Regions from separate parts of the Pseudomonas sp. GW-45 genome, predicted to be linked through region 2. Evidence: riboswitches for the same ligand, from Rfam matches in the RefSeq annotation. Region 2 holds a riboswitch; the other holds the start of a gene.
The links. Region 2 has a riboswitch for cobalamin ahead of btuB (TonB-dependent vitamin B12 receptor). Riboswitches for the same ligand answer to the same signal wherever they lie in the genome.

Region 1: another riboswitch for cobalamin. It lies ahead of AC1XYH_RS14855 (TonB-dependent receptor domain-containing protein); the one in region 2 lies ahead of btuB (TonB-dependent vitamin B12 receptor).

What each region holds. Positions count from the first base shown of each region.
Region 1 covers NZ_CM167674.1:3,166,591-3,181,189, reverse strand. Annotated here, with positions in the region: gene AC1XYH_RS14855 (TonB-dependent receptor domain-containing protein) at 1-1,503, opposite strand, end outside; cobalamin riboswitch at 1,633-1,836, opposite strand; gene dxs (1-deoxy-D-xylulose-5-phosphate synthase) at 1,858-3,774, opposite strand; gene AC1XYH_RS14845 (polyprenyl synthetase family protein) at 3,869-4,756, opposite strand; gene AC1XYH_RS14840 (exodeoxyribonuclease VII small subunit) at 4,753-4,992, opposite strand; gene AC1XYH_RS14835 (16S rRNA (uracil(1498)-N(3))-methyltransferase) at 5,085-5,807, opposite strand; gene AC1XYH_RS14830 (adenosylmethionine--8-amino-7-oxononanoate transaminase) at 5,812-7,164, opposite strand; gene crp (cAMP-activated global transcriptional regulator CRP) at 7,290-7,934, opposite strand; gene AC1XYH_RS14820 (OsmC family protein) at 8,115-8,537, shown strand; gene AC1XYH_RS14815 (DUF1145 domain-containing protein) at 8,676-8,951, shown strand; gene coq7 (2-polyprenyl-3-methyl-6-methoxy-1,4-benzoquinone monooxygenase) at 8,939-9,586, opposite strand; gene AC1XYH_RS14805 (histidine triad nucleotide-binding protein) at 9,658-9,996, opposite strand; gene AC1XYH_RS14800 (AAA family ATPase) at 10,302-11,783, shown strand; gene hemJ (protoporphyrinogen oxidase HemJ) at 11,784-12,206, opposite strand; gene argC (N-acetyl-gamma-glutamyl-phosphate reductase) at 12,353-13,387, shown strand; gene AC1XYH_RS14785 (DUF6776 family protein) at 13,387-14,151, shown strand; gene AC1XYH_RS14780 (bactofilin family protein) at 14,151-14,576, shown strand.
Region 2 covers NZ_CM167674.1:2,099,114-2,113,712, reverse strand. Annotated here, with positions in the region: partial or broken gene AC1XYH_RS09580 (cache domain-containing protein) at 19-561, opposite strand; gene rloA3 (retropepsin-like aspartic peptidase RloA3) at 1,067-1,732, shown strand; gene AC1XYH_RS09570 (DUF2058 domain-containing protein) at 1,787-2,311, opposite strand; gene AC1XYH_RS09565 (DUF2897 family protein) at 2,401-2,574, opposite strand; gene AC1XYH_RS09560 (hypothetical protein) at 2,720-2,875, shown strand; tRNA gene AC1XYH_RS09555 (tRNA-Asp) at 3,093-3,169, shown strand; gene AC1XYH_RS09550 (DUF5064 family protein) at 3,244-3,591, opposite strand; gene AC1XYH_RS09545 (PQQ-dependent sugar dehydrogenase) at 3,843-5,135, opposite strand; gene AC1XYH_RS09540 (DUF2231 domain-containing protein) at 5,132-5,560, opposite strand; gene AC1XYH_RS09535 (nitrate- and nitrite sensing domain-containing protein) at 5,933-7,219, shown strand; cobalamin riboswitch at 7,310-7,535, shown strand; gene btuB (TonB-dependent vitamin B12 receptor) at 7,653-9,464, shown strand; gene AC1XYH_RS09525 (hypothetical protein) at 9,571-10,146, shown strand; gene cobO (cob(I)yrinic acid a,c-diamide adenosyltransferase) at 10,143-10,757, shown strand; gene AC1XYH_RS09515 (cobyrinic acid a,c-diamide synthase CobB) at 10,760-12,046, shown strand; gene bluB (5,6-dimethylbenzimidazole synthase) at 12,043-12,696, shown strand; gene AC1XYH_RS09505 (cobalamin-binding protein) at 12,693-13,502, shown strand; gene cbiB (adenosylcobinamide-phosphate synthase CbiB) at 13,511-14,407, shown strand; gene cobD (threonine-phosphate decarboxylase CobD) at 14,416-14,599, shown strand, end outside.

The DNA.
Region 1 (14,599 bases), 1.1 Mb from region 2:
GCGTGGATCTAGCCAAGTGGCAGCAACGACCGTATACCAACCTAGCAGATCACGCTCGGCAGACAATTCCAGACCGTTGATACGCGCTTCGGAGATATTCTGCGGAATGAAAGCGCTATCGAGCTGGATCAGGTTGTCGATGTCGGTGCGATAAACCGAAGCCTGCAAAGTGGACTCTTGAAGCTGGCCGCGCCATTGCAGCTCGTAGCTTTTTGAACTTTCCGGCTCTAGGTTGGGGTTAGAGGATGGGCTGCAACCAAAAGGAGGGAAGCAAAAATCCGGAAAGTAGAGATCGTTAAAGGTGGGAGCGCGAAAACCTTCGCCATAGGACGCTACCAGCTGTTGATCGTTGCTCAGAGCAAAAATCAGTGCGCCGTTGAGGCTGTCTTGTTCGCCGAATTGCTCATTGTCATCGTGACGCCAGCCCAGTTCGCTGCTTACGCGCTGCCCGTCAAATCGATACTGTGCAAAAACGGCTTGATTGTATCGTTCGCTTTCATTGAACGCGGTGGAGCTGCTGAGCTTATCTTCGTACCAGTCGATGCCAGCTTGAACACGGTGTTGTTCATTGAAGCGCAGACGGTTCAGCCAGGTGGCTGAGTCGCGGTAAGTATTGAATACAGAGGGAAAGGAGCCGCTGGTATCACGTTTGTCTTCGGCATGGCCAGCCTCGATGCGAGTTTGCCACGTATCGTTCACTTGCCACTGAATATGCGTGGCTACGGTGCTGAGCGTAAAGTCATCTTCCGGGTTACCCGACAGGTCATACTCGGTATTGCCGCTCTGCTCAAGTATCTGAATGCCGGCATCCAGATTGTCCGTAAACTGATGGTTTAAGCTGGCGCTGAAAGCCCGGTTGCGGTAGCCGTCATCATCGTTGTCACTACCAATGCTATTGGTTGTGCGGTTGATGCCGGCGGTTTCGTCAAGGCTGGCCCCTAGGTTGAAGCTAGTCTGCCCGTTGCCGCCGGAAAGTCCTAGATCGCGGGTGAACGTCTGGTTGCTGCCAACGCCAAACTTCACTCGAGGATTCAAGCCTTCACTGCCTTTACGAGTAAAAATTTGAACCACGCCACCAATCGCATCGGACCCGTAGACGGCTGATCGTGGGCCGCGTACGACTTCGACCCGCTCAATCTGGTCAACATTAAGGAACTCGAGGCTTGCCTGGCCTGCACTGGCACTTGCAATCCGCTGGCCGTCCACAAGTATCAGAGTTTGTGACGCGCTGGTACCGCGTAAAGATATGCTGCTGAGGCTACCTATGCCGCCGTTGGTCGTGACCGAGATCCCCGGGACTCGGCGTAACAAGTCGGTGACGCTGACCGGCTGCAAGCGGTCAATATCATTGCGGTCAAATACGCTGGTGGCTGCTGAAGTGTCGCTGACGGACTCGGCCTGCCTTGAAGCAGTCACAATGGTATCGGGTAAATCAACGGGGTCGCTGGCTTGAGCAATAGAACTGGCAAGCAAAGCAGGCAGTAGGAATAGTGAAGGCTTCATTCTGGATCCTCAAAAGTACGGCTTTTGAGGAGGGCGGGGAGTCAGGAGGGGCCCAGGCAGCGGACAACCACGCCGACCGGTGACGCCCTCCGCGACACCTCAGCAATAAAAGCCCGCACGCGATGGCGTATGGACTTTGCGCACAGGGCCGGTCTCCGGACTCAGAGTCAGGCTGCTGTCGCCTTCCCGTGCGGTGCACAGTGGCGTTGCTGACAGCAGCTGCAGGCTAGCCTGCGACTCTTTACCGTTGCGGGGGCAGTGTCGGGGTTGCACCGACTTCCCGTTTCACCTGATCAGCGTGGCAGACCAGGCACCCAATGCGAGTACTAAGAATTGGGGCGGACTCTAGGGCTTTCAACTAAGCGGGTCAAGCCCTTGGTCGGGCTCGGGTATGGTGCTCAGGCGGTGCCGAATGGCCGCTACTATGCCGGTGGCGTCCAGCCCGCACTCGGCTAGCATCTGCGCGGGCTTGGCGTGCTCAACAAAAATGTCAGGCAGACCTAGATTGAGCACAGGGGTAATAATGCCCTCGGCCATTAGCCACTCGTTGACTGCGCTGCCAGCGCCGCCCATGACTGCATTTTCTTCGAGGGTCACCAGCAGTTTATGAGTGGCACTCAGTTTGGCTACTAGCTCAGTGTCCAATGGTTTGACGAAGCGCATGTTGACGACGCTGGCATTCAGCGTTTCAGCGGCTTTGAGCGCCTGTTGATGCAAGGTACCAAAGCATAGAATGGCAACCTCTTCACCTTCACGGGTGACTACGCCTTTGCCGATTGGGAGAGTGGTCAGCGCGGGATCAATCGGGGTGCCGGGGCCAGTGCCTCGTGGGTAGCGTACCGCAGCCGGACCGCTATGCAGAAAGCCAGTAGTGAGCATCTGCCGGGTTTCGTTTTCGTCTGCGGGCGCCATGATCACCATATTCGGCAGGCAACGCAGGAACGACAGGTCGAAGCTGCCGGCGTGGGTCGGGCCGTCTTCGCCCACCAAGCCTGCACGGTCTATGGCGAACAGCACATCAAGGTTCTGCACGGCAACGTCATGCACGACCTGATCGTAAGCGCGCTGTAAAAAAGTCGAATAGATGGCAACGACCGGTTTGGCACCTTCGCAGGCCATGCCGGCCGCAAGGGTCACGGCATGTTGTTCAGCAATGGCGACGTCGAAATAGCGATTGGGATACTGCTCGCTGAAGGCGATGAGGTCAGAGCCTTCCTTCATAGCTGGAGTGATGCCTATCAGACGGGCGTCCTGCTCTGCCATGTCGCATAACCACTGGCCAAAGATATTGGAAAACTTCGGCTTGCTGACGCCGGCAGGCGCAGCGGGTTTTGGTTCGAATTTGGTGATGGCGTGATAACCAATAGGATCGGCTTCAGCCGGGGAGAACCCTTTGCCTTTCTGTGTGACAACATGCAGAAATTGCGGGCCTTTACGGTCGCGCATGTTCTTCAGGGTATTCACCAGCGTGGGCAGGTCGTGGCCGTTGATCGGACCTATGTAGTTCCAACCCAACTCTTCAAACAAAGTGCCGGGTACCAGCATGCCCTTGGCGTGCTCTTCGGTCTTACGCGCCAATTCCCAGGCTTGCGGCAGCATAGACAGCACTTTTTTACTGCCTTCGCGCATGTGCGAATAAGTGCGGCTGGAGAGAATTTTGGCCAAATAATTGGATAAACCGCCGACATTGCGCGAAATCGACATGTCGTTGTCGTTGAGCACAACCAACATATTGGCCTGGGCGTCGCTGGCATGGTTCAACGCCTCAAAGGCCATGCCGGCCGTTAACGCGCCATCGCCAATTACCGCCACGGTGCGGCGATCGAGCCCTTGCAGGTTGGCAGCGATCGCCATGCCGAGGGCGGCGCTAATCGAGGTGCTCGAATGACCAACGCCAAAGGTGTCATACGGGCTTTCCACGCGACGAGGGAAGGCGGCCAAGCCTTCTTTTTGCCGTAGGCTGGCCATACGCTCACGACGACCGGTCAGGATTTTGTGCGGGTAGGCCTGATGGCCGACGTCCCATACCAGGCGGTCTTCGGGGGTGTGGTAGGCGTAATGGAGCGCAATGGTCAGCTCAATAACACCCAGTCCGGCACCAAAATGGCCGCCTGTCTGACCTACACTCCAGAGCAGAAACGCACGCAACTCGTCCGCCAGTTCAGGTAGCCGGCTTTCATCCAGCTCACGCAGTTGTGCGGTGTCGTCAAGACTGTCCAGCAATGGTGTACTGGGGCGTTGGTGCGGTATTTCGTGGAAGGTGCTAGGCATCAAACAAGGCTCTGAATGCCATTGGCAATGGCAGGAAAACAAGTGCGCAGTTTAACTGATGCACCTCGATAGCCCAACTCCAACAACACCTCAATCAAAATCGGCGCTGCACTATATAGTCGGCTAGCTGTTGTAGATGGACCGCTTTTTCGCCGAGTGGTTGCAGCGCAGCAACGGCTTGGTCGCGCAGGCGCTCGGCTAATTGATGGGCGCCTTCGAGGCCGAGTAACGCCGGGTAAGTAGGCTTGTCGCGGGCGATATCGGCACCCTGGGTTTTGCCTAAGACGCTGGTCTCGCTTTCGATATCGAGAATATCGTCCTGCACTTGAAAGGCCAGGCCGATGCAGTCTGCGTATACCGCCAATGTCTGCAACTGTGCGGTGCTGGCGCGCTCGCTGGCAAGGGCGCCAAGCTGAATGCTGGCGCTGATCAGCGCGCCTGTCTTGTGGCGATGCATCAATTCAAGCGTGGCTTGATCGATTTTCTCACCCACTGCGCCCAGATCGATCGCTTGCCCACCCACCATGCCTTGCGGCCCGGCGGCGCGGGAAAGTGTTTGTAGCATTTGCAGGCGGGTGGCCGGTTGCCAGTCGCCTTGATGGCCTAGCCAATCGAACGCCAGCGCCTGCAGGCCGTCGCCGGCGAGGATCGCAGTGGCCTCGTCAAAGGCGCGGTGACAGGTTGGTTGGCCGCGGCGCAGATCGTCGTCGTCCATCGCCGGCAAGTCGTCGTGAATCAGCGAGTAGGCATGTACCAGTTCAACCGCGCCGGCGGCTGGGTCAGCAGAGGCGGCGTTGCCGCCCAAGGCCTCGCAAGTCGCGTAGCAGAGCAGCGGGCGCACCCGTTTCCCGCCATTTACGACGCTATAGCGCATGGCAGCGTAGAGACGTTCAAGGCGTGGCTGAGGGGTGTCCAGCTGGCTTAGTAAAAAGCCATTGATGCGGGTCTGACAGGACTCAAGGTAGTCGGCAAATCCGCTCATTCAGCGGGGCCGTCAAAAGGTTCGGTAGTCAGCTCGCCGTTCTTTTCGACTAACTGTTGTACCTTCTGCTCGGCTTGAGTGAGCGCCTGTTGGCAATCGCGGGTCAGCGCAACGCCTTGCTCGAAGGAGCTGAGCGACTCTTCCAGGCTGAGTTCGCCGCTTTCCAGTCGTTCGACCAGCTTTTGTAGCTCGCCGAGGGACTGTTCAAAGTCCACGGTGGTTTTTTTCCGTGCCATGCGCTACCTCTTCTACGGCGTGGGTGAAACGGCTGAACATTACCCAAGGGTGGGGATGGGGTCAATCGGCGTTGCAGCACCTGCGCTGCCTGCTAGAAATCTCCCCAGCGTTGCTGGGCCATGCTCAAAGCTACTATGGGAGCGGTTTCGGTGCGCAGCACCCTCGGGCCAAAACGTGCGGCGATAAAACCGGCCGCTTCGGCCTGTTGGATTTCGTCGGCACTCAGGCCACCTTCAGGGCCAATCAGCAAGGCTAGCGAAGTCGGGTGCGGCAGCTGATCCAGATCCTGCTCGGTACGGTGATGCAGTACCAGTTTAAGGTCGCTGGTTAATGATGCCATCCAGTCCTGTAGGGCGACGGGCGGATGTATCACCGGAACCACGCTGCGCCCGCATTGTTCGCACGCACTCACCGCCACTTGCTGCCAGTGCGCCTGACGTTTATCCGCGCGTTCACCCTGTAATTTAACTTCGCAGCGCTCGGTAAGCAGCGGGGTTATCTGATTGACGCCCAGTTCAACGGCTTTCTGAATCGCCCAGTCCATCCGGTCGCCGCGCGACATAGTCTGACCGAGATGGGTGTGCAACGGCGATTCTGGCATGCCTTCGACGGGCGCTTGCAGCTTGACCACAACCTCACGTTTACCCGCGGCGACGACCTCGCCTGGCCATTCCTGGCCACTGCCGTTGAATATCTGCACGGGCGCGCCCGGCCCTAACCGCAAAACGCGCGCGATGTAATGCGCGACGTCACCAGTCAGTGTTTGTTCGCCTTGGTTAAGCGGCGTATCGAGGTAAAAACGGGAAACGCGCACCGATTCAGTCCCGCGTCGCCAGTTGAATACCTTCCCAGGCAACGCTGGCGAGGTGGTCTATCTGGTCCGGGGTGATCACGTAGGGCGGCATAAAGTAAACCACGCTACCGAGCGGACGTAGCATGGCTTCATTTTTCAACGCGTGCTGATACACCCGAATGCCGCGACGCTCCTGCCAGGGGTAAGCTTCCTTGGTCGCTTTGTTCTTGACCATTTCAATTGCCAGCACCATGCCGGTTTGACGCACTTCCGCCACGTGCGGGTGATCAACAAAGTGTGCGGTTGCTTTGGTCATGTGGGCAGACAGTGTTTTGTTGGCTTCAATCACGTTGTCGCGCTCGAGTAGGTCCAGCGTCGCCAGTGCGGCGGCGCAAGCGAGCGGGTTGCCGGTGTAGCTGTGTGAGTGCAAAAAGGCGCGCATGCTCTCGTAGTCGTCGTAGAAGGCTTGGTAGATTTTGTCGGTGGTCATGCATACGGCCATTGGCAGGTAGCCAGCGGTCAGAGCCTTCGACAAGCAGAGAAAGTCAGGCGCTATATCGGCCTGCTCGCAGGCAAATAGCGTACCGGTACGACCGAAGCCAACGGCGATCTCGTCATGAATCAGGTGCACGCCGTAGCGGTCACAAGCCTCGCGCAACAGCTTGAGGTAGACCGGGTGGTACATGCGCATACCGCCGGCGCACTGGATCAGGGGCTCAACGATAACCGCTGCCACGTCCTGATGATTCTCTTCCAGCGCTTTCTCCATATGCGCAAACATTTTGCGGCTGTGTTCTTCCCAGCTTTCGCCTTCTTCGCGGTCGTAGCAGTCGGGGGAGGGTACGGTTATCACTTCCATCAGTAGCGGCTGATAAGTTTCTTTGTACAGCGCCACATCGCCTACCGCCAGCGCGGCTAGCGTTTCACCGTGATAACTGTTGGAGAGCGTAATAAAACGCTTTTTCTCCGGCTTACCGATGTTCAGCCAGTAGTGAAAACTCATCTTCAGCGCGACTTCAATGCACGACGAGCCATTGTCTGCGTAGAAACAGCGGGTCAGGGCGGCGGGCGTCATTTTCACCAGGCGCTCAGACAACTCAATCACCGGTGGGTGGCTGAAGCCGGCAAGAATTACGTGCTCGAGAGTGTCGAGCTGATCCTTGATGCGCTGATTGATATAAGGGTTAGCGTGGCCAAAGATGTTGACCCACCAGGAGCTGACGGCATCCATGTAGCGGTTGCCTTCAAAATCGTGCAGCCAGATACCTTCGCCCCGTTGGATTGGGATGATCGGCATGTGCTCATGGTCTTTCATTTGGGTGCAGGGGTGCCATAGCACCGAAACGTCGCGTTGCATCCAGTCGTTATTCAAGCCCATGTTCACCTCGTTGTCAGAAACCGTAGTCGCTGAATTGTACATGAGGCGGGCAGTGGCTGCCGAGGTCGAAGGAGGGTTGGTTTTCAGCGTGCAGGGTACACAGACCCAGCACGCAGGGTGCGGGCTCAGCGGGTGCCGTAGACCACCATGGTTTTGCCTTTGACTTCGATCAGGCCCTGTTCTTCCAGGCTCTTGAGCACGCGGCCGACCATTTCACGCGAGCAGCCGACAATACGACCGATCTCCTGGCGGGTGATTTTGATCTGCATGCCGTCCGGATGGGTCATAGCATCGGGCTGTTTGCACAGATCCAGCAGGGTGCCGGCAACGCGGCCAGTCACATCAAGAAAGGCCAGGTCGCCGACCTTGCGGGTGGTAGCGTGCAGGCGTTCAGCCATTTGCTTGCCGACCGCGTACAGCAGGTCCGGGTCGCGCTGAGTAAGCTCGCGGAATTTGGCATAGGTGATTTCAGCCACCTCGCACTCACATTTTGCGCGTACCCACGCGGTACGGTCATGCGGCGCGGGCGTCATATCGAATAGGCCCATCTCGCCGAAAAAGTCGCCCTGGTTTAGATAGGCGATGATCATTTCGCGACCCTGATCGTCTTCAATCAGGATGGTGACCGAACCTTTGATGATATAGAAAAGACTGTCGGACTGATCGCCAGCATGGATGACCGTGCTGCGTGCCGAAAAGCGGCGTCGATGGCAATGCGCAAGGAATGCATCGAGGTTTTTTATTTTAGGTGTCAGGGTGATCGAAACCATTAAAGTGTCCTGGCCGTATTCGCGCAAACCGAAGATGCGGGGCATCCGTGTCAGCCTCAGCATGAGACCAATCGAGATTATGTCCAGTTTTTACAGTCATGGCCAGCGCGGCGGTCCGCCATGTGACGGCTGTGGTATTCTGCGCCTCATCTGAGATGATTGAACGGCGGGATTTAGAAGATGAAAGCGCATATCAAGTGGGTCGACGGGGTGATGTTCCTGGGTGAGTCTGGGAGCGGTCACACAGTGGTGATGGATGGTCCGGAAGAGTCGGGCGGTCGCAATATGGGCATTCGCCCAATGGAAACCGTATTGGTCGGGCTGGGCGGTTGCGCCAGTTATGACGTGGTCAGCATTCTGAAAAAGTCGCGGCAAGATATTCGTGATGTGCACACCTTGCTGGATGCCGAACGGGCCGATATCGAACCCAAAGTGTTCACCAAGATTCATCTGCGCTTTGTAATAACAGGCAAGAATTTGAAAGAAACTCAGGTCAAGCGCGCGGTTGAGTTATCGGCTGAAAAGTATTGCTCGGCTTCGATCTTGATGGCGCGTGCCGGCGTTGAGGTGACGCACGATTACGAGATCATTGAGATCGACTGAAGTGTACGTATGGAGTTGGCACATTCGGCCTGACGAATGGCGAGTCAGGCCCTTATGCTGTGTGCTGCAGGGTTTACCATGGCGCGGGTAGATAGCCGCTCAACGGTTGCCGTTAACCCATAAGATAGGAACAAGAAAATGCGCGTGGTCTTTCTCATCGGTAAATTATTGACCTTGGCTTTCTGGCTGCTGGTCATCCTCAGCTTGTTGGGCCTGGTTCAGGTGCCCAACCCTCAGCGTCTCAACTGGCTGGCGCTGACCATTGTGCTAATTCATTTGGTTGAATGGGCGCTGGTAGGCAAACAGCTGAAGAAGCTGGGCTCCCCGCTTAAGCAGTTCGCCCTGGTTATGTTGTTTGGCGTTTTCTACGTCAAAGCGCCAGATACCCGCGCAGCGGTGAATCAAGCCTTGTAAGTGATCTTGGTCATGACCTTGGACAGTAGCGTCATGGCCTGTTTCACCGGTGCTGGAAATACCACCCCGCCCGCTTCGAGCGCCTGATTGCCGTGCTCAATCTCGTCTTCCCGCATTTGTTCGAGAATGGCGCGTGACTTGATGTCCTCTTGCGGCAATTGGTTCAGGTGGTCGTCTAAATGGCGCTCTACCTGTTCTTCTGTTGCGGCAACAAAGCCGAGGCTGATGCGATCACTGATCAGCCCGGCTGCGGCGCCAATACCAAACGACAAGCCGTAGAACAGCGGATTGAAGACACTGGTGCGGCTATTCAATTCGGTCAGACGCTGTTCACACCACGCCAAGTGATCGATTTCTTCGGCTGCCGCGTGCTCCATTTTTTCACGTACATTGGGGAGCTTGGCAGTCAGCGCCTGGCCCTGATACAGCGCCTGCGCGCAAACTTCGCCGGTGTGGTTGATGCGCATCAGTCCAGCAATATGCAGGCGCTCCTCCTCGTCCATGGGCACGTTGGCCAGATGCTGCGCGGGTGAAGGTCGGTTTGGTTGAGCGGCACCGGGTACGAGCGTGCGCAATGACTGGTCTGCCTGATTAAGCAGGCGATCAAGAAAGCTATAGTGACGTGATGTGCTCATCTTCTGTCCCTCGTTGGCGAGTGCAGAGTATGGAAAAGGTGCGAATTAATACGCTGGGATTGGGTTGATTCTTAGCCCGGCGGCCACGTCATCTGCCGCTGCCCCAGCACGTGCAGATGAATATGGTAGACCGTCTGGCCACCCTGTTCGTTGCAATTGAATACGGTACGAAAGCCTGCGTCGCAGCCTAATTCTTTTGCCAGCTTTTGTGCTGTAAAGACCATATGGCCAACGGTGGCGCGGTCTTCCTCGGTCATGTCATTCAGGGTCGCGATGTGCTTTTTCGGGATAACTAGAAAATGCACTGGTGCTTGCGGGTTGATGTCATGAAAGGCGACGGCGTGCTCGTCTTCATATATCTTTTTGGACGGAATCTTGCCGTCGACGATTTTGCAGAACAGACAATCCACACTGAGCTCCTTACAAGGCAACATGATGCCGGGGTGTCCGGGTTCGATGGTCTCAGTGTAACGGCAGCAGATTAGAATGGCACTATGAGCCTGCCGGACTTAACACTGCCCTGTTGCGGAAAAGCCGAGTTGGGTCATTTTCTGCGCTCTTTTTTGTTGAATAGAATGACTATTCGCCTCAAAAGACCACAAAAACTGCCTCCAATCGGGCTTTCCTTCGCTACGGGCGGTTAAGGCCGACAGGCTCCTGGTTCAACCAGCGGCAGCTGAGCGTGGCGCTGAAAATGCAGCAATGGAGTGTGCGTTTGAAAAACGATATTCATGATTTGGCATTGGTACTGGATTCACGCGTGCGTCTGGTGGTCATCGAGTCTTGGGAAGAGGCGAGGGTGTTGCAGACTATCGCCACGCTCGCGGTCCGGCGTGCGCAGACGTATTACACCTGGAACCATATAGATGGCCTCAGCCGGCTGGGTTTTGGTGTCGAGATGGATGCTGAGCAGGACACTCGCGACGCGGAAACCGCGTTGGAACAAATTCGCCGCGAGGGCGAACCGGCCCTGTACGTGCTCTGCGACCTGCACCCCTTTCTCGACTCGCCACGTATTGTCAGACTGCTGAAGAGTTTGGCGATGGCGTCTGAAAAGGCGGCCCCCACGCTGATTCTCGTCAGTCACGCTCTACCCTTGCCGCCAGAGCTAAGCCGTTTAGCCGCGCGTATCAGTTTGAGCATGCCGTCGGACGAACAGCTGGCGGCCATTGTGCGTGACGAGGCAACACGCTGGAGTGAGCAGAACCGCGGCGAACGGGTGCGTACGGATAACCAGACTTTGCAGCAAGTCGTGCGTAATTTGCGTGGCACTACCCATGAAGAGGCTCGCCGTCTGGCGCGCAATCTGATTGTTGATGACGGTGCTATCACCCAGGAAGACCTGCCGACGCTGAACAAAGCCAAGTTTGAGCTGCTGGATATGCACGGTGTGCTCAGCTATGAGCAGGAAACTGCGCGCTTTGCCGAGGTTGGTGGTTTAAAACAGTTGAAGCGCTGGTTGACTGAGCGGGAGAGCGCATTCAACGGTAATGCGAGCATAAAAGACATACCGCGCGGTGTGTTGCTGGTGGGTGTGCAGGGCGCCGGTAAGAGCCTCGCAGCCAAGGCGGTAGCAGGTTTGTGGGGGCTGCCGTTGCTGCGTCTGGACGTCGCTGGCCTGTATAACAAATACATAGGTGAAACCGAAAAGAATCTGCGCGATGCGCTGCAACTAGCCGATGCGTTGGAACCTTGTGTGCTCTGGATTGATGAGATAGAGAAAGGGTTGGCGGCCGATGGCAGCGATCAGGGCGTGTCACGTCGGCTGCTCGGTACATTATTGACCTGGATGGCAGAGCGCAGCTCGCGGGTCTTTTTGGTCGCGACCTCAAACGATGTGACGCAGCTGCCACCTGAGCTGATTCGTAAAGGTCGCATCGATGAGCTGTTTTTTGTCGACCTGCCAGATGCAGCGATTCGTGCGGATATTTTCGGTATTCATTTAGCAAAACGTGAGTTGGCAGCAGAGCAATTTGACTTGGCCGCTTTAGCCTTGGCCAGTGATGGGTTCTCGGGTGCTGAAATAGAACAGGCGGTGGTCAGTGCAGTTTATTGCGCCGCCGCCAGTGAGCAGTTAGTCAAAGAAGAGCATGTGCTCAAGGCGCTTAGCGAGACATCGCCGCTGTCGGTGGTCATGGCAGAGAAGTTGGGCGCGCTGCGGGCCTGGGCAAAGGACCGCGCGGTGCGCGCCGATTGATCAGAAGGGCTTCACTACTACCAGCAACACTATGCCAACCAATGCCAATACTGGCGCCTCGTTGAACCAGCGATAAAAAACGTGGGAGCGGGTATTGGCATCGGCAGCAAAGCGTTTAAGCATCGCGCCACACATGTGGTGGTAGCCAATCAGCAACACGACCAACGTGAGTTTTGCATGCATCCAGCCTTGGCTCAGCCAGGCGGGTTGTAGATACAGCAGCCAGATGCCCAAGGTCAGAGCGATCAGCATCGACGGGGTCATGATGCCGCGATACAGTTTGCGCTCCATCACCTTGAACCGCTCGCGGCTGATACTGTCTTCACTCTGTGCGTGATACACGAACAGGCGTGGCAGGTAAAATAGCCCGGCGAACCAGGTCATAACGGCCATGATGTGGAAGGCCTTGATCCAAAGGTACACGGATTGCTCCTGTCGGGAGTGGGACTCACGCTGGTAATTTACATCAGCGCTTTTATCATAGGCTGCTGTTGCGCATATCCCTTATGTCGGGAAGGCGCGTAGCATAGGTTATTCAAACACCATTCAACCGTATTCAGGAAGTAATGATGATTAAAGTAGGCATTGTAGGCGGAACCGGTTACACCGGGGTAGAGCTGTTGCGGCTGTTGGCCCAGCATCCCGAGGCGCATGTCGAGATCATTACATCCCGATCCGAGGACGGCGTTAGTGTTGCCGATATGTATCCCAATCTGCGCGGGCACTACGACAACCTGCGTTTCAGCGTGCCGGATGTGCAGCTGCTCGGTGCCTGTGACGTAGTGTTTTTCGCTACCCCGCACGGCGTTGCGCACTCATTGGCAGCTGAGTTGCTGTTGACGGGTGTGAAAATTATCGACCTTTCGGCTGACTTTCGCCTGCGCGACCCGGATGAGTGGAGCAAGTGGTACAACCAGCCGCATGGGGCGCCTGAGTTGTTGGGTGAGGCGGTGTACGGCTTACCTGAGGTTAACCGCGAAGCAATTAAGCATGCCCGCTTGATTGCAGTGCCTGGCTGTTACCCGACAGCGACGCAGCTGGGCTTTTTGCCGTTGCTCGAGGCGGGGCTGGCTGATGTGGCGCACCTGATTGCCGACTGTAAGTCTGGTGTCAGCGGGGCCGGCAGAGGTGCCAGTGTGCCGTCGTTATTCTGCGAAGCTACCGAGAGCATGCGGGCCTACGCAGTGGCCGGGCATCGCCACTTGCCAGAGATTCGTCAGGGTTTGCAGTTGGCCGCAGGCCAGCCCGTCGGCCTTACCTTTGTGCCGCACCTGACGCCAATGATCCGCGGTATTCACTCCTCGCTGTACGCCACCGTCGCCGATACCAGCGTGGATTTGCAGGCGCTCTATGAGGCGCGATATTCCGACGAGCCTTTCGTGGATGTGATGCCCGCCGGCAGTCATCCGGAAACCCGCAGCGTGCGTGGCGCTAACGTATGCCGTATCGCGGTGCACCGCCCGCAAGGTGGCGACAAAGTTGTAGTGCTGTCGGTGATCGATAATTTGGTCAAGGGGGCCTCTGGGCAAGCGGTACAGAATATGAATATTCTCTTCGGGATTGATGAGCGCATGGGATTAGCGCACCCGGCTTTGATGCCCTGATGATGGACTTCAAACGGCGACGCCCGCTGCGCGAGCACAGCGTCACCATTCACCCGCGTGACTCTAAGGCGTTTAGACGCTGGAAGCGCGGCGTGATTATCCTATTGCTGATACTCGTGCCGGTCAGTGCCTGGCAAGGCTGGGAAGCCGCGATGCGAGCGCAGCAGCCGCATGAACTAGAGCGTCAGGCGTTGATAGAGCGTCAGGGGCAGCTAGTCACCGAGGTTGAAGACTGGAGGCAGCGCTATCATCAGCTGGAAGTGGATATGCTGGTGGCGAAAGACGCCGCAGTAGAAGGGCGTGAAGCTGTGCATGAGCTCGAAGCGCAGCTTTTCAAGCTGCAACAAAACTTAGCTCAGTATCAAGGTGTGTTGGCGCCTAGCGCGATGGACCCCGGTATCCGTATTCAAGCCTTTGAGTTGCATAGCACAGAAACCGCAGATATTTTCCGTTATAAAGTAATGGTCAGCCGAGTTGGCAACGAAAGCGATACGGTGCAGGCCACATTGCAGCTTGAGGTGTTGGGCGAGCAGAATGGCGAGGCCGCCACGCTTGGGCTTGAAGCCCTAGGCGGGGATGTTGGCGCGGCCGGGCTGACATTGGACTTTCGTTATTTCCAAGTGGTGCCGGCCAACAGTGAGCAAGCCAAATTGACGCTACCCGAGGGCTTTGTTCCTCAGCAGGTTAAGCTGACAGCAAGTAAAGGGGGTAAAACCCTGGTCGAGCAGGTTTTTGATTGGACAGTCACAGGAGCAACACCCTGATGTGGGGAGCAGATAAACATAAGAAAGCGGACATCAGTCAGTTTGGTGGCAAGACCACTATCATTGCCCAGGATGCCGAAATCACCGGCGACATGCGGTTTTCCGGCGCGGTTCAAATCGATGGGCGGGTGATTGGTAACGTCGAGGCCGAGGAAGGCTTGGTAAGGGTCAGCGAGCATGGATATGTAGCGGGTGTGATACGGGCGCCGCATGTGCTGATTAACGGGCAGGTGAACGGTGACGTGTTCGCGTTGGAGCACTTGGAGCTGGACGCAAAAGCACGCATCAGTGGCGACCTGCACTACCGTTTCATGGAAATGGTCATGGGCGCACAGATCAGTGGTCAGCTGAACTATTTGGGCCAAGAAGCGGGTCAGCAACTACCTCTGGACCAGAGCTTGCTGCTCAATCCGGAGAATAGTTGACCAAATCACTCGGGAAAAAGGAT
Region 2 (14,599 bases):
GGCGTTGTCGTCCAGGCGGCGGGTGAGGTCAGCTTCGCCACTGGCGACGTCGCGCATGGCAGCTACGACATTATTGAGCGGTTGGGTGATGCTGCGGCCGATCACGTAAAGCAGCACAATCATGATCAGGGTAACCAGGGTCATGATCACCACGGAGCTGGCCACGGCGCTATGGAACTTGGCCTGCATGTCATCTACGTATATGCCGGTACCGACCATGTAATCCCAAGGTGCAAAATGCTTGAAGGCAGCAATTTTGGGGGTGCCGTCCTCTTCGCCTGGCTTAGGCCAGCTGTACTCAAAGCTGGCGGTGCCTTCCTTGCGAGCAAGAGCGACCATCTCGCTGATGACGTTGATGCCTTCTGCGTTTTGCATGCTGGTTAGGTCGACGCCTACAGTCTGCGGCGCTAGTGGGTGCATGACCATGATGTTGTTCATGTCATTGACCCAGTAATACTCGTTGCCGTCATAACGCAGGCTACCCAATGCGCTCATGGCTTCTTTGCGGGCCTGCTCGCCAGTGAGTTCGCCGTTCAGCTCTTTCTGATGGTAGAAACTCATCAGATCATGAGCCACTTCCACCAGGTGAGTCGCTTTGGTGATCTCGCCTTCGCGGATTTCCTTATGTAGATGGGAGAGGGATACGCCCTCCATGATCAAAGTACTGGCCAGTGCAATTATCAGGATCAACCAAATTCGCTGACTGATTCGAATACGGCGCAACAGCTTCATCTACAACCTCCACGCACTGAATGGCATACAGCTTCGTTTTATTTTTGTCATCGGCATTAGTCTTGGCTCGCCAAGTGCTAGTACCGAGCATATCGGCAGAAATATGCATAACCTGAGCGATATTTTCTTGGCATGCATGATGTCAATTTGACGTCATGTTGCACACGCTTTCAAGTGCCAATCGGTTTCTGTGATTGGGGCATATAAGATTGGAAGGTGTTTTCTGTTCTTAACTGGTATAAAGGCGCCAAACTCGTTCGTCTTGCCGCTTTGCAGTTGGGCACTTTCCAGGCGCAGGCCAGTCTATCTTGGTAGTTTGCAATAAGGATTTCTCATGCAGTCAGTTTTTAAGGTTATGTCGTTATCTGCTTGTGTGTTGTTGGCGTCGGTCAGTGGCTATGCCCTGGCCGGTAGTGATGATTCGGTTGATGAGGCGGGAGAGCACCACGAAAAGCAGGTGGTGGGCTGGATTGAAAAGGGTTTGATCATGCCCGAGCACACGGCTGTCAAAATTAAGGTTGATTCAGGTGCGCTGACGTCGTCGATGCACGCGGTCAACCTCGAGACGTTCACCCACAAGGGTAAGCCTTGGGTGCGCTATGAAGTTCCGGTCAAGGACGCAGACACCGATGAACTGGTGAAAATGCAATTTGAACGCCCGGTTTTCCGCCGAATTCTGGTTCGCGGTGCGGGCGGCTCCGACCGTCGACCGGTAGTGAAAATGTCGATCTGTATGGGTGATCAGGTCTATGAAGAGCAGTTTTCCCTGCGTGATCGAGGCGATATGACGTATCCGGTGCTGATTGGGCGTCGCACCATTGAGCACATTGGGCTGATCGATGTGTCCGAAACCTTTCTGCTCAAACCAAGCTGCTCGCAGCAGGAGCATGAAGATGAACGTGATAAGCAGCAGCGCATGAAGGACGACGAGAATCTGGTTGATGACAGCAAAGTTGATCAGCCGGAAGAAACGGAAGAAGAGCTTGAGGCAGAAGAGTAATACGAGCGGCTGACGCCGCCCGGTAGCCTAGTGGTGGCTACCGGGCAGTCAGGCTTACCACATCAGGTCGTCAGGCACCTGGAAGGCAGCATAAGGGTCATCCTCAACCACCGCTTCAGCCTTGTTTTCAGCAACATAGACTGGCCAGTGGGGTGCTCGTTCGCGCACTTTCTCCGCGATTTCCACAGGGATCAATACAAAGTTACCGGATAGACGGGTAATCCCTAATCGGCCACGGCTGAGCAGGTCGAACTGCTCCTTGTTGACGTGGATTTTCTTGATCTTGTTCTTGCTGACAAACTGATAGGGCGTTTCACCACCGCTGCGGTCCAGTTTGCTGTTTTCCACCATCTGTTTGACCTGCGCCTCACGTTCCTTGCGCGCAGACTCTTCCTGACGTTGCTGGTTCAGCTGGCGATCACGCTCAGTCTTTTCCAGGCGTGCTTGCGCTATGGCTTTGCCAGTGTCTTGTGCGGGTTCGGTTTTGGCGGCTTTTTTCTTCGCGCGCTGGGCTTGTTTGAGTTTTTTCTCGTCGACCAGGCCGGTCTTGAGGAGTTGCGCTTGTAATGAGTTGACCATGATCTGTAACTATCTTGTCGGCGGCAGGCGCATTGGGCACCTGCACGCAAATGAATCCATGCCGAAGAGGCTGCGTTTGCGCCGCTAGTCTACCGCTTTTCTTCGCGGGCTTCCTCTGCTGCGAACTCAGCTTCACGTGCTTTCACGTGGTCAATGGTTTCCTTGCTGACCTTATTGCTGCCAGCGTTATCGCGCAGCATCAGCAAACTACCAACAATGCTGCCGAGCGCCAACACCATGAACAACCATCCATACCAAGGCATGGCTTTTTTCCTTATGTGGATTTTTATTCATCATGGTCGTTATGTGGGCGCATGGCAAACGAGAAGATTCTGGTTTATTTTGAATAAATCGTTATTTGTGACGAATAAACTAATTTAAGCGCTATAAATCGACAAAAAAGCGAATATGGAATTAGGCGAAAAGCTAACTGATGAACGCGTTCTATCTGAGCTAGAACAACGCGTGGCTCGGCAACGACTCGATGCGGGTTTGACTCAAGCCATGCTTGCGGAGCAGGAGGGTATCGCCAAGCGCACCTTGGAGCGTCTGGAGGCGGATTGAATGACGGGGTACGGCAAGTACGATTAATAAGGTCAAAAATTCGCTCAGTCGGTTGTTTTTTGATCAGGTACTAACCTCGGACTGAGAGCGTTGCAGTCAGCTGCCTATGTTTTAATAAATCTCTCGCAAGTGCTTGACTCCCTTGGCAGAATGTTTACAATGCGCGCCAGTTCAGACGCACTGCAAACTCCGGTTTGAGGCGCTTTTGGGCTGATGCGCAGCGGTAGTTCAGTTGGTTAGAATACCGGCCTGTCACGCCGGGGGTCGCGGGTTCGAGTCCCGTCCGCTGCGCCATTACAAATAAAACCCCAGTTGCTTACGCGACTGGGGTTTTTTGTTGCCTGCCAATACCTGTTTGAACAAGTAATTTACTTAAATTGATCAAGATCTATGGCTTCGCCGTGCCAGGCATTTAGCTGACTGCGGATGTCATCAAACATAGCGTCGTATTCATGGTGCGTGGAGAGCGACATAAACTCCGGTGAAAGCACACCGTAGCGCCGCAACAGGTGATCTATATCGCTGGCGAAATTGAACGCGGTTTCACGTGGCAGCTCGAAGCTCTCTTCGATTGGCTGATCATTTGCCTCTCCCTGTATGTCGAACGCCACTTTGCTGCCCTGTTCGGCGATGCGGTAAGTGATATCAATGCTGAAGCCAGTGTCGCCGGGTATTAAGCGCATACGCGCTAGATGAAGATGGCCGGGTTCAAACATGCTAAGCGTCTCCTATCCTTTGTGAGTGGCTGTGCGGGAATCTCGAAGCAGGGATGATTTCGGTAAAAAGGAAACGTACGGCGCAGGCTCATTGAGATAACAAACGAGCGGTATCTTTGATTGCAATCGCGGAATCAGGCCTTGCCTTGATGTATTGCTATGGACCTGGCCCCTTGCTACACCTTAAGCAAAGCGTAGCAGGTCCTGGCCTATTCAAAACAACACCTGATTTCCGTTATTGCTAGTCGCGTTTACTGAGTGGGCGTTACCCGCCATACGGTATTGGAAAGGTCATCCGCGATAATCAGTGCGCCGCGTGGATCGACCGTTACGCCGACAGGGCGACCACGGGTTTTTCCGTCTTCACCCCGAAAGCCAGAAACAAAGTCCACTGGCTCGCCGCTGGGGCGACCATTGCTGAAGGGTACGAAAACCACTTTGTAGCCAACGGGGTCCTTGCGGTTCCAACTGCCGTGCTCGCCGACGAATACGCCGTCAGCAAAATCTACGCCCATACTCTCGCTAGAAAAATCGACCCCGAGCGCGGCAACGTGAGCCCCCAGTGCATAGTCAGGAGCTATAGCTTCGGCCACCTTTGCAGGGTTTTGCGGCCGCACACGCGGGTCAACATTCTGGCCCCAGTAACTGTAGGGCCAGCCGTAGAAGCCGCCTTCGCGTACTGAGGTCAAGTAATCCGGAACCAGGTCCTGGCCGAGTTCATCGCGTTCGTTGGCGACAGCCCATAAGCGATTTGTGCCCGGCTGAATGGTCAATGCAGTTGGGTTGCGCACGCCGGTGGCGTAAGGCTTGTGTGCTCCTGTTTCGGCATCTATCTGCCAAATCATGGCGCGATCGACTTCGGCTTCCATACCGCGTTCGGTGATATTGCTGTTGGAGCCGATACCGACGTATAGATAACGGCCGTCCGTACTGGCAGCGAGCGGTTTGGTCCAGTGGTGGTTAATCTCTGAAGGTAGGTCAGTGACCTTGACCGGTGGACCGCTGGCTTGAGTTTGGCCTTCTTGATAATCAAATCGCACCAAAGCATCTTGGTTGGCTACGTACAGTTTATTACCCACCAGTGCGAGCCCATACGGCGCATTCAGGTCTTCGGCGAAAACGACTTGTTCTTCATAGGTGCCGTCATTGTCACTGTCACGCAGCAGTGTCAGCCGGTTACCTCCTTTGACGGACGTATTACCCTGAGCCTTTATGTAACCAGCAATCACATCTTTGGGTTTCAGCTTCGACGCGTTGCCGCCACGGCCCTCGGCAACCAAGATGTCGCCATTGGGCAGCAGCAGTGTCTGGCGCGGGATTTTCAAGTCGGTGGCAATAGCAGAGATGCGGTAGTTCTGCGGTACTGTTGGTAATTGATCGCCCCAGAGTGAGGGTTCGGCGATGGTCATGTTGGGCAGCAAGCCGCGTTGTTGCTCCGGGAGAGTAGGCTCAGGGCCATATTTCACGGAAGCTTGATCATTATCACCACACGCGCTCAGCATGACTGATACGGCAAGAATGGACACCAGGCTTGGACTATTCATTGTGCACCTCCCACGCGACGGCCGGAAAAACGAACGCCTGTTGCTGCGCAGGCAATCACAGTAACGATGACAGAAAGAATAAGCCCCATGGGCATCATGGCCCATGCATCCTTGGCGTGAACCAATGCATTGATGAAGCCCAGAACCCAGGTTGCCAGCAATAGGGCTAGATAAATGCCGCCACGTCGGCCACGGCCTTCAGCGTGCGTGAGGCCAAGGAGCGCGGCCACTATTGCCAGCCCAGCAAAGACCAATCCACCGGCGATCAACCAGGAAGAAAAATTGCTCCACTGTATTTGGTAACTGTATGCATAGGCGATATCGCTTAGTGCGGCGCCCAGAAACAGAGGGATGGTTCCAGCGAGAAAAACGGCGTGTATTGGATGCAGTGTTAATTGATATGGCCGGTCGACGGTGGCTGTCACGGCAATCTCCTTATTGTTGGTTTAGCGAGTTTTGTGTCGCCGCAGCGTGCGCGGCAGTCGAGCCTTTGCTGCAGCTTCTGCAGCTCAGAGCAAGCATCGTCGAATATGGCTTAGGTGCTTTCCCTGGTTACGCTCGATCCAAATGCCGTTGGCTCGTCGTCAGCAACGTCAACTTTGTCGAGCTTCTTCACGGAATTAGAATGGCTAGGGACCATTTAGTTCGTTTGATTTCACCGCGGGCAGATGTTTGATGCGCAAACGCAGTCTGTATTGTAGGCCGGAGTTTGGGTGCATTGGCGCGCATGCAGTGGCTGGCACAAGTATTGCTGTTACTACCCTGAGCCGGCGATCGAGATCGGTGAGGGGGGAACTATGTCGACAGCATTGGATTTCATGTTGGCGGCCCGGCGCAGTGAAATGCAGGGGCTGCAAGCGTTGGCGCTTACCTGTCAGCTAGTCGGTAAAATCAGTCGCTTGGTGCATGCGCTACAACGTGAGCGCGGTTTCTCAAATATGTATCTGGGTGGGCAGTCCGAGCGTTATTTGCAATCGTTGGACGAGCTCTCCGAGACAGCGATTCGCCATGAGAACGCGGTACGCAGCGCTTTTGATGGTATGGATCTGGAACGCAGTTGCGGCGCCGACAAGGCGCGCCTGCTTACCCGGGTTGCTTTTGTGTTGCACAGCTTTGACGGCTTGACGGCATTGCGCAGCCGCGTGCGTGCGCAGCAAGTAGGTGCTCAGGAGGCTACGCGCAGTTTTACTCGTTTGGTTGCGGGCCTGCTGGCAGTGGTATTCGAGGCTGCGGATACGGCAGTCGACCCGCATATCACCCGCACATTGGTCGCTATGTTTAATTTCATGCAAGGCAAGGAGTTGGCCGGTCAGGAGCGGGCCATTGGTGTGTCCGGCTTCGTAGCCGGTTACTTCGATCAGGAGCAGTGCGGCAAGCTGAGCTTTCTTGAAGACGCGCAACGGCGTTGTTTTGAGACCTTTCTGGAGTTTGCTGATCACGACAGCAAAAGCGCCTGGCTGACGCTGTGCAGCGAGGACTTAGTGGGCGAGATTGCACGTTTGCGGCTGGTGGCCGCGCGCACTACTGAGCGCAGTAGGGTGCATGCCGCCATGGGTGAGCTGTGGTTTGAACTAACTTCGCAGCACATCGACAGCATGAAGCGCGTTGAAGATGATTTGGCCGACAAGCTACAGGCGATGTGTGAGCACAAGACGCAGCAGGCCAAAGCCGATTTGGACAGTCAGCGCCGTTTGCTCAAACGGTTGAACAGTCTTGATGACGAGATCAATACGCCGTCAACCCGCTTGTATAACGTGCAGGCCACTGAGCTAGAACCCCTGCCGGGTGAGCGCCTTGGCAGCCACATGCAACGCTCGGTTTTGGAGGTGCTGCACGAGCAGACCGTGCGCTTGCAGCAACTACATGATGAATTGGAAAGCGCCCGCCGCAGCCTCAGCGAGCGCAAGGTGATTGAGCGCGCAAAAGGTGTGCTAATGACCCAGCAAGGTCTGAGTGAAGAAGAGGCCTTTCGCGCCTTGCAAAGCGCCGCGATGGAGCGCAGCCAAAAGATCGGCGATATTGCCCAGACAATCCTCAATTACAACGAATTGCTGCAGACCCCGCTACGTAAACCGCAGCGCTAATCTTCTGCACAGTGCTGGCGCGCACGCCCTAAAATTGCCCGTTTGTGGGCGCTAAAGCCTTCTGGTTGACGCTCTGCAGCAAAGTCTCTACTCTTCACGGCTGCTTCAGGTTCCCTCTATTTAAAGAGGGTGAAACTGGGAAGCCGGTGCGTCTGCTGTGCAGACAATTCCGGCGCTGCCCCCGCAACGGTAAGCGACGTTCGCCACACGGCGATGCGCCTGACATAACCACTGTGCTCAGCATGGGAAGGTTCAGGACGCAGGATCAAATGATCCAGTCGCAAGCCCGGAGACCGGCCTGTTGCGAATCACAACGGTGCGGTGGGCGCTGTAGGTGCGCGGCCCTCCTATGCTTGTTGCCGTTCTCCTGCCTCCGTCACTGTTATTCTCAGTCAGTGTCGTGCGGGTGGGTACGACGGAGCAATTAAGCAGTATGAAAACCTTTTTCCGTGCCCCTGTAGCATTCGGCCTTGTTGGCCTGTCTTCTCTTTCTTTTGCGCATACCCTTAACCTGGAAGATCAGGTTGTCACTGCTACTCGTACCGCGCAGAGCGGTGCTCAGAGCATTGCTGCGACCAGCGTATTTGATCGCAACGACATCGAACGTCTGCAGGTCACCAGCGTGGATCAACTGCTACGTCGGGTGCCAGGCGTTAATGTGGTCAATACCGGCGGGCCCGGTAAGAACACCACCATCAGCATTCGCGGGGCTAGCACCAATCAGGTATTGGTACTGATTGATGGCGTCCGTATTGGTTCGGCAACCACCGGTGACGCGGCGTTGCAGAATTTGCCGGTAGAGCAGATCGAACGTATTGAAGTGGTGCGTGGAGCGCGTTCCAGCCTTTATGGGTCCGAGGCGATTGGCGGGGTGATCCAGATTTTCACTCGCCGTGGCGGTGACGGCGGGGCGCAACCCTATTTCTCTACTACGGTTGGCAGTGCTCAGCACCTGGCTGGCAGTGCCGGCGTGTCGGGTGGTGACGACAAAGCCTGGTACAACCTGGGCGTTAGCAGTCTGAAAGACGAGGGCATTGATGCGCGGCCCTCGCGTGAAGTAGATCACGATGGCTATCGTGAAATGTCAGCCAACCTGAGTGGTGGCTATCGCTTTGCTAACGGCCTGACGCTCGACGGTAATCTGCTGCAGGTCGACTCCCACAACGATTATGACTCCGGTCTTGATGCCAATGCCGACAACGTGACCAAAGTTTACGGCGCGCGTGCCCGCTTTGCGCCATTGACCGCCTGGGATGTGACTCTGCAGGCTGGTCGCAGTGAAGATAAGACCGATACCTTCAACGGCAACGTCTTCAATACCCGCATCGATACCCGCCGCGATAGCTTCGGTTGGCAGAATGACCTGCATATCGCTGAAGGACAGTTGCTGACGCTGGGCTACGACTGGTTGTACGACGAGGTGAACGGCACTGGCAGCTTTGCCGAAGACAGCCGTGAGAATCAAGGCGTTTACGGACAGTACCTCGGGCAGTTCGGACGTCATGAGGTGCAGTTAAGTGTGCGCCATGACGATAACGAGCAGTTCGGTGCACATAACACCGGTAGCCTTGGTTACGGCCTACAGTTAAATGACCAGCTGCGCTTTACCACCAGTTATGGCACCGCCTTCAAAGCGCCTACTTTCAACCAGCTGTATTACCCCGGCTTTGGTAACGAGAACCTGGAGCCTGAAAGCTCCAAGAGTCTTGAAGCAGGCCTGCAGGGCTCGCATGAATGGGGCAACTGGTCAGCAACGGTGTTCAAGAACGAGATTGAAGACCTGATCGCGTACTTCAACAGTGGTGCGGGCCTACAGGCGCAGAATATTGATGAGGCTTCGATCAAAGGCCTTGAGCTCGAGGCTGCGACTCAGCTGTTGGGTTGGAGCTGGCAGGGCAACCTAACCCTACAAGACCCGCAGAACAAATCCAGCCGATCCGGTCAGGGTGATCTATTACCGCGTCGCGCGGAGCAGATATTCAATTTGGATGTTGATCGCCGCTTTGGGCGCATCGGGCTGGGCGCCAGCCTGCACGCCGAGGGCCGTCGCTGGGACAACGCATCAAATACCACCGACTTGCACGGTTACAGCACCCTCGACCTGCGCGCGACTTACTGGCTGAGCCATGCTTGGCGCGTGCAGGCGCAGGTAACCAATCTGTTTGATACTGAATATGAAACCGCAGCAACTTACCAGCAGCCGGGTCGTGCGGGGTATCTGACCCTGCGTTATCAGGCTATGTAGGTTCTGCTGGACTATCACGCGTGCCGGTTCAGGGGAGTCGGCAGCCTGAGGCGTCTGTAGTCAATTTGATTACAGGCGTTTCGCTGTTTCAATGAGGAGAATGAATGTGCTGAACCTGTCCAGAACGACCCAGCTTTACATCGGTATTGCGCTGATAGCCTTGATGGCCATGACGCGCGGCAGCCACTTCCCGCTGCAAAACCTACCCAGCGCCTCGTGGGCGGTATTCTTTCTTGCAGGTGTGCTGCTGCGACCCAAGTGGGTTTTTCCGTTGTTGTTTGCTGAAGCAACGCTGATCGACGTGGCTACCGTTGGCTGGATTAATGCGGGGCACCATTGCATGACTGTTGCTTACTGGATGCTGGTGCCGGCGTATGGCGCTCTTTGGTTTGGCGGGCGTTTGTATGCAGGTTGGCATCGTGAACAGGCAGGTTCACTTGCGATTCTTGTGCCGGTTATGGCCATCAGTGCGCTGGTTTGTCAGCTGTTTTCCAGCGGCGGCTTCTACTTTTTCTCCGGCCGTTACGAGTCACCTACGCTGCTAGGCATGTTTGAGCGGATTGGCCATTACTACCCCCAGTACCTAAGCACGCTGGCGCTTTATGTGGGCATTGCGGTAGTGCTCTATATCGGCGCCCGCAGCGCCCAGGTGCTGCTCAATAAGCAGAGCCGTCAGGCATGAGTGAGCAGGACCACACACGCGATGAGCGTCACCGTCTGCGCATGCAGCGTAAGAAAGCGGTGGTCGATGACAAGATTGCCGTGGCACAGCAAGAGCGCGGCGTGCTGCTGGTACTGACCGGTAACGGTAAGGGCAAGAGCAGCTCTGGTTTTGGCATGGCTGCGCGGGCGCTGGGCCACGGTATGCGCATTGGCATCGTGCAATTCATCAAGGGCGCGAAGAGCACCGGCGAGGAAAACTTCTTTCGGCGTTTTCCTGAAGAGGTGCGTTATCACGTGATGGGCGCGGGCTTTACCTGGGAAACCCAGGATCGTCAGGACGACATAGCCAAAGCCGCAGCCGCCTGGGCAGTAGCGGTTGAGCTGATGCGCGACCCCGATGTGACGCTGGTTTTGCTCGATGAGCTGAATATCGCGCTCAAGTACGGTTACCTGCAACTGGATCAGGTGATTGCCGATATCCAGGCGCGGCCAGCTCATCAACATGTGGTGGTCACCGGGCGCGGTGCACCGCCGGCACTGGTGGACGCCGCCGATACCGTGACCGAAATGGGTGTGGTTAAACATGCCTTCAAAGCAGGTATCAAGGCACAAAAGGGAGTTGAGTTTTGAGTATGCGACAGTGTCCGGCGGTATTAATAGCAGCGCCTGCCTCAGGTCAGGGCAAGACCACAGTGACGGCCGCATTGGCGCGCATGCATCGTCAGCTAGGCCGCAAGGTACGGGTGTTCAAGTGTGGTCCGGATTTTCTTGATCCCATGGTGCTTGAAGTCGCCAGCGGCGCGCCGGTACACCAGCTGGATTTGTGGATGGTCGGACTGGAGCAGTCGCAGCGCTTGCTCTGGGAAGCAGCAGGTGAGGCTGATCTGATCCTGATTGAAGGGGTCATGGGGTTGTTTGATGGCACGCCTTCAGCGGCTGACTTAGCGCGCCAGTTCGGTGTCCCGGTATTGGGCGTGATCGATGGTTCAGGCATGGCGCAAACCTTTGCCGCCATGGCATTTGGCTTGGCCAAGTTTCAGCCTGACCTGGCCTTTGCTGGCGTGTTAGCGAACAAATTGGGCAGCGCTCGCCACGGCGAGATTTTGCGTGACAGTCTGCCGGCAGATATTCGTTGGTTTGGCGCGTTGCCGCGTTCAGCCGATATCGCCTTACCAAGCCGGCATCTGGGACTGGTGCAGGCCGCCGAGTTGGCGGATCTCGATGCCAGGCTGGATGCTGCCGCAGCAGCGCTGGCGCAAAGTGTTGAGAACGCGCTACCTGAGCCGGTGAGTTTTGCGGCACCGCAGCCGCGACAAATTGAGCCCTTGCTGGCGGGCGTTAGTATTGGTGTGGCGCGCGATGGCGCCTTTGCTTTTGTCTATCAGGCCAACCTGCAGTTGCTGCAGGCAATGGGTGCGGAACTGGTGTATTTCTCGCCGTTGAATGACAGCAAGTTGCCAGAAGTAGACAGCTTATATCTCCCCGGCGGCTACCCGGAATTACATGCCGCGCAGCTCTCTGGCAATAAGGCGATGCAGGCAGAGATCGCCGAGCACCATCTGATGGGCAGACCCATGGTGGCTGAGTGCGGTGGCATGCTGTATTTGCTAGACAGCCTGACTGATCTGCATGGCGAGCGCTTTGAGATGGCGGGGCTGCTCAGTGGCGACGCGGTCATGCAGAAGCGTCTGAGCGCGTTGGCCTTACAGTCGGTCGAGCTGCCTGAAGGGACACTGCATGGGCACACCTTTCATCACTCGCAGTTGACGAGTGACATGCAGCCATTAGTGCGCGGTGATTGCCCCAATTATCACCGCACGGCTGAGGCGGTCTATCGCGTCGAACGTTTAACCGCGTCCTATGTGCATTTTTATCTGCCGGGTAATCCACAGGCTGCGGCGGCGTTGTTTCGCCCATGACCGCCAGCCACGCCTATTCAATCGCCGAGCGTGATGCTGTGTATCGCGTTATTCGCGAGCGGCGGGATATGCGTCACTTCGTTGCGGGTGAGGTGCCGGAAGAGTTGTTGCAGCGCTTGCTGCACGCCGCGCACGACGGTCCCAGTGTCGGCTTGATGCAGCCTTGGCGGTTTATCCAGATACGCAAACCGCAATTGCGCGAGCAGATTCATCAATTGGTAGAAGAAGAGCGCCAGGTCACGGCAGCGGCATTGGGTGAGCGGGCAGACGAGTTTATGCGTTTAAAAGTGCAGGGCGTGTTGGAGTGCGCCGAGCTGTTGGTTGCTGCGTTGCCGGATGGCCGCGAAGCGCACGTGTTTGGCCGCCGCACGCTGCCCGAGATGGATCTGGCCTCGCTTGCCTGCGCTATTCAGAATCTCTGGCTGGCTGCCAGGGCCGAGGGGCTGGGGATGGGCTGGGTTTCCTTGTTTGACCCACAGGCGTTGGCTGCCCTTTTGAAATTACCCGAAGGCGCTAAGCCGGTAGCGGTGCTTTGCCTCGGTCCGGTGGCGGAGTTCTATTCGCAGCCGATGCTGGTGCAAGAGCAGTGGGCCAAAGAGCGGCCCTTATCCGACCTGCTGTATGTCGATCACTGGGGAGCGCAAGAATGAGTCATGACACTGTTTTGAATGGCCCGCAGCGCATCGCCTGCCTGTCTACTGAAACCTGCGAAGTGCTCTATCTGCTTGGCGAGCAGCAGCGGATTGTCGGTATATCCGGTTTTACCTTCCGGCCGCCCCAGGCGCGCAAAGACAAGCCCAAGATTGCGGCTTTCACCAGCGCCAAAATAGACGAGATCCTCGATCTTAAACCGGATCTGGTGCTTGGCTATTGCGACCTGCAAGCCGGCATTGTGGCTGATCTGGCACGTGCTGGGCTGGAAGTGCACCTGTTCAATCAGCGCAGCATTGCCGGCATTCTGCGCATGATCTCGACGCTGGGCGCATTGGTGGGCGCTCCCGAGCGCGCAGCAGAACTGGTGGCCGAGTTGGAAGATGGCATGTTGCAAGTGCGCAATGCGGCTAGCGGCATCAAACAACGCCCACTCATCTATTTTGAAGAATGGAATGAGCCGCTGATATCCGGCATCGGCTGGGTCAGCGAGTTGATCGAACTGGCTGGCGGTAAAGACTGCTTCGCTGAGCTGGCTGCTATGCCCGGTGCCAAGCAGCGCATCATCGCTGATCCGCAGGAAGTCGTGCGCCGCGCACCGGACATCATCATTGGCTCATGGTGCGGCAAGCGTTTTCGACCTGAGCAGGTGCGTGAGCGTGCCGGTTGGCAGAGGATACCGGCCGTCAAATCCGGGCAGCTGCATGAAATCAAGTCCGCAGATATTTTGCAGCCGGGCGTAGGTGCGCTAACCGATGGCCTGCAGCACCTGTCGCGCATCATCTCCGATTGGCGTGCTGAATGAGCGGTTTGCTGCCAGCGGCCTTGTTGGCAGTGCTGCTGGATCGGCTGCTAGGTGAACCGGCGCGCTGGCATCCGCTGGTAGGTTTCGGTCGGCTGGCGCACTACCTTGAGCGACGGCTCAACCAGCAGCCCAGTATTAGTAAGGGGACTCTGGCGTGGCTATTAGCCGTAATGCCGTTGACGCTCATGACCTACTGGCTGGCAACATTGCCCTGGTTTGGTTGGGCGTTCTCCGTGCTTTGTTTGTATCTCTGTCTGGGTGGGCAGAGCCTGGTGGCGCACGCTAAACCGATTGCAGATGCGCTGCTCAGCGCTGACTTGCCGTTGGCGCGAGAGCGGGTCGGGCGGATTGTTAGCCGTGATACCGGGCAGTTAGACGAGGAAGGTGTCGCGCGTGCCACCGTCGAGTCAGTTCTTGAAAACGGTAGTGATGCGATTTTTGCAGCGCTGTTTTGGTTCCTGCTACTGGGTGCGCCGGGCGTTGTGCTGTACCGCTTGAGTAATACGCTTGACGCCATGTGGGGTTATCGCACACCGCGCTTTCTATTGTTCGGTCGGGCCGCTGCGAAAATTGATGATGCGCTTAACTACCTTCCCGCGCGCTTGGTCGCGCTTAGTTATAGCCTCTGTGGAAACGCAATCTCAGGCTGGCATAGCTGGCGCACTCAGGCCCCGAGCTGGGATAGTCCCAATGCCGGGCCGGTGATGGCTGCTGGCGCCGGTGCGCTTGAGTTGCAGTTGGGCGGTGCCGCTGTGTATCACGGCAAGCTTGAGGAGCGACCTGCGCTGGGCTGCGGCGTACCACCAAAAGCGCAGGATATTTCGCGTGCACTGCAACTGGTACAACGCAGTCTGCTGCTCTGGATGCTGATCCTGGTCCTCCTGTGGGCGCTCACTTATGTGTGAACCGACTGATGCTTGAGCATGGCGGACGGCTACGCAGCGCAGCCAGAGAGTTTGGCCTACCGCTGGAACAGTGGCTGGATTTATCGACTGGGCTGGCTCCCTATCACTGGCCGATACCGCCGCTCGCGCAGTCGGTTTGGAGCCGTTTGCCGGAAACGGACGACGGTCTCAGTGAACTGGCTGAACACTATT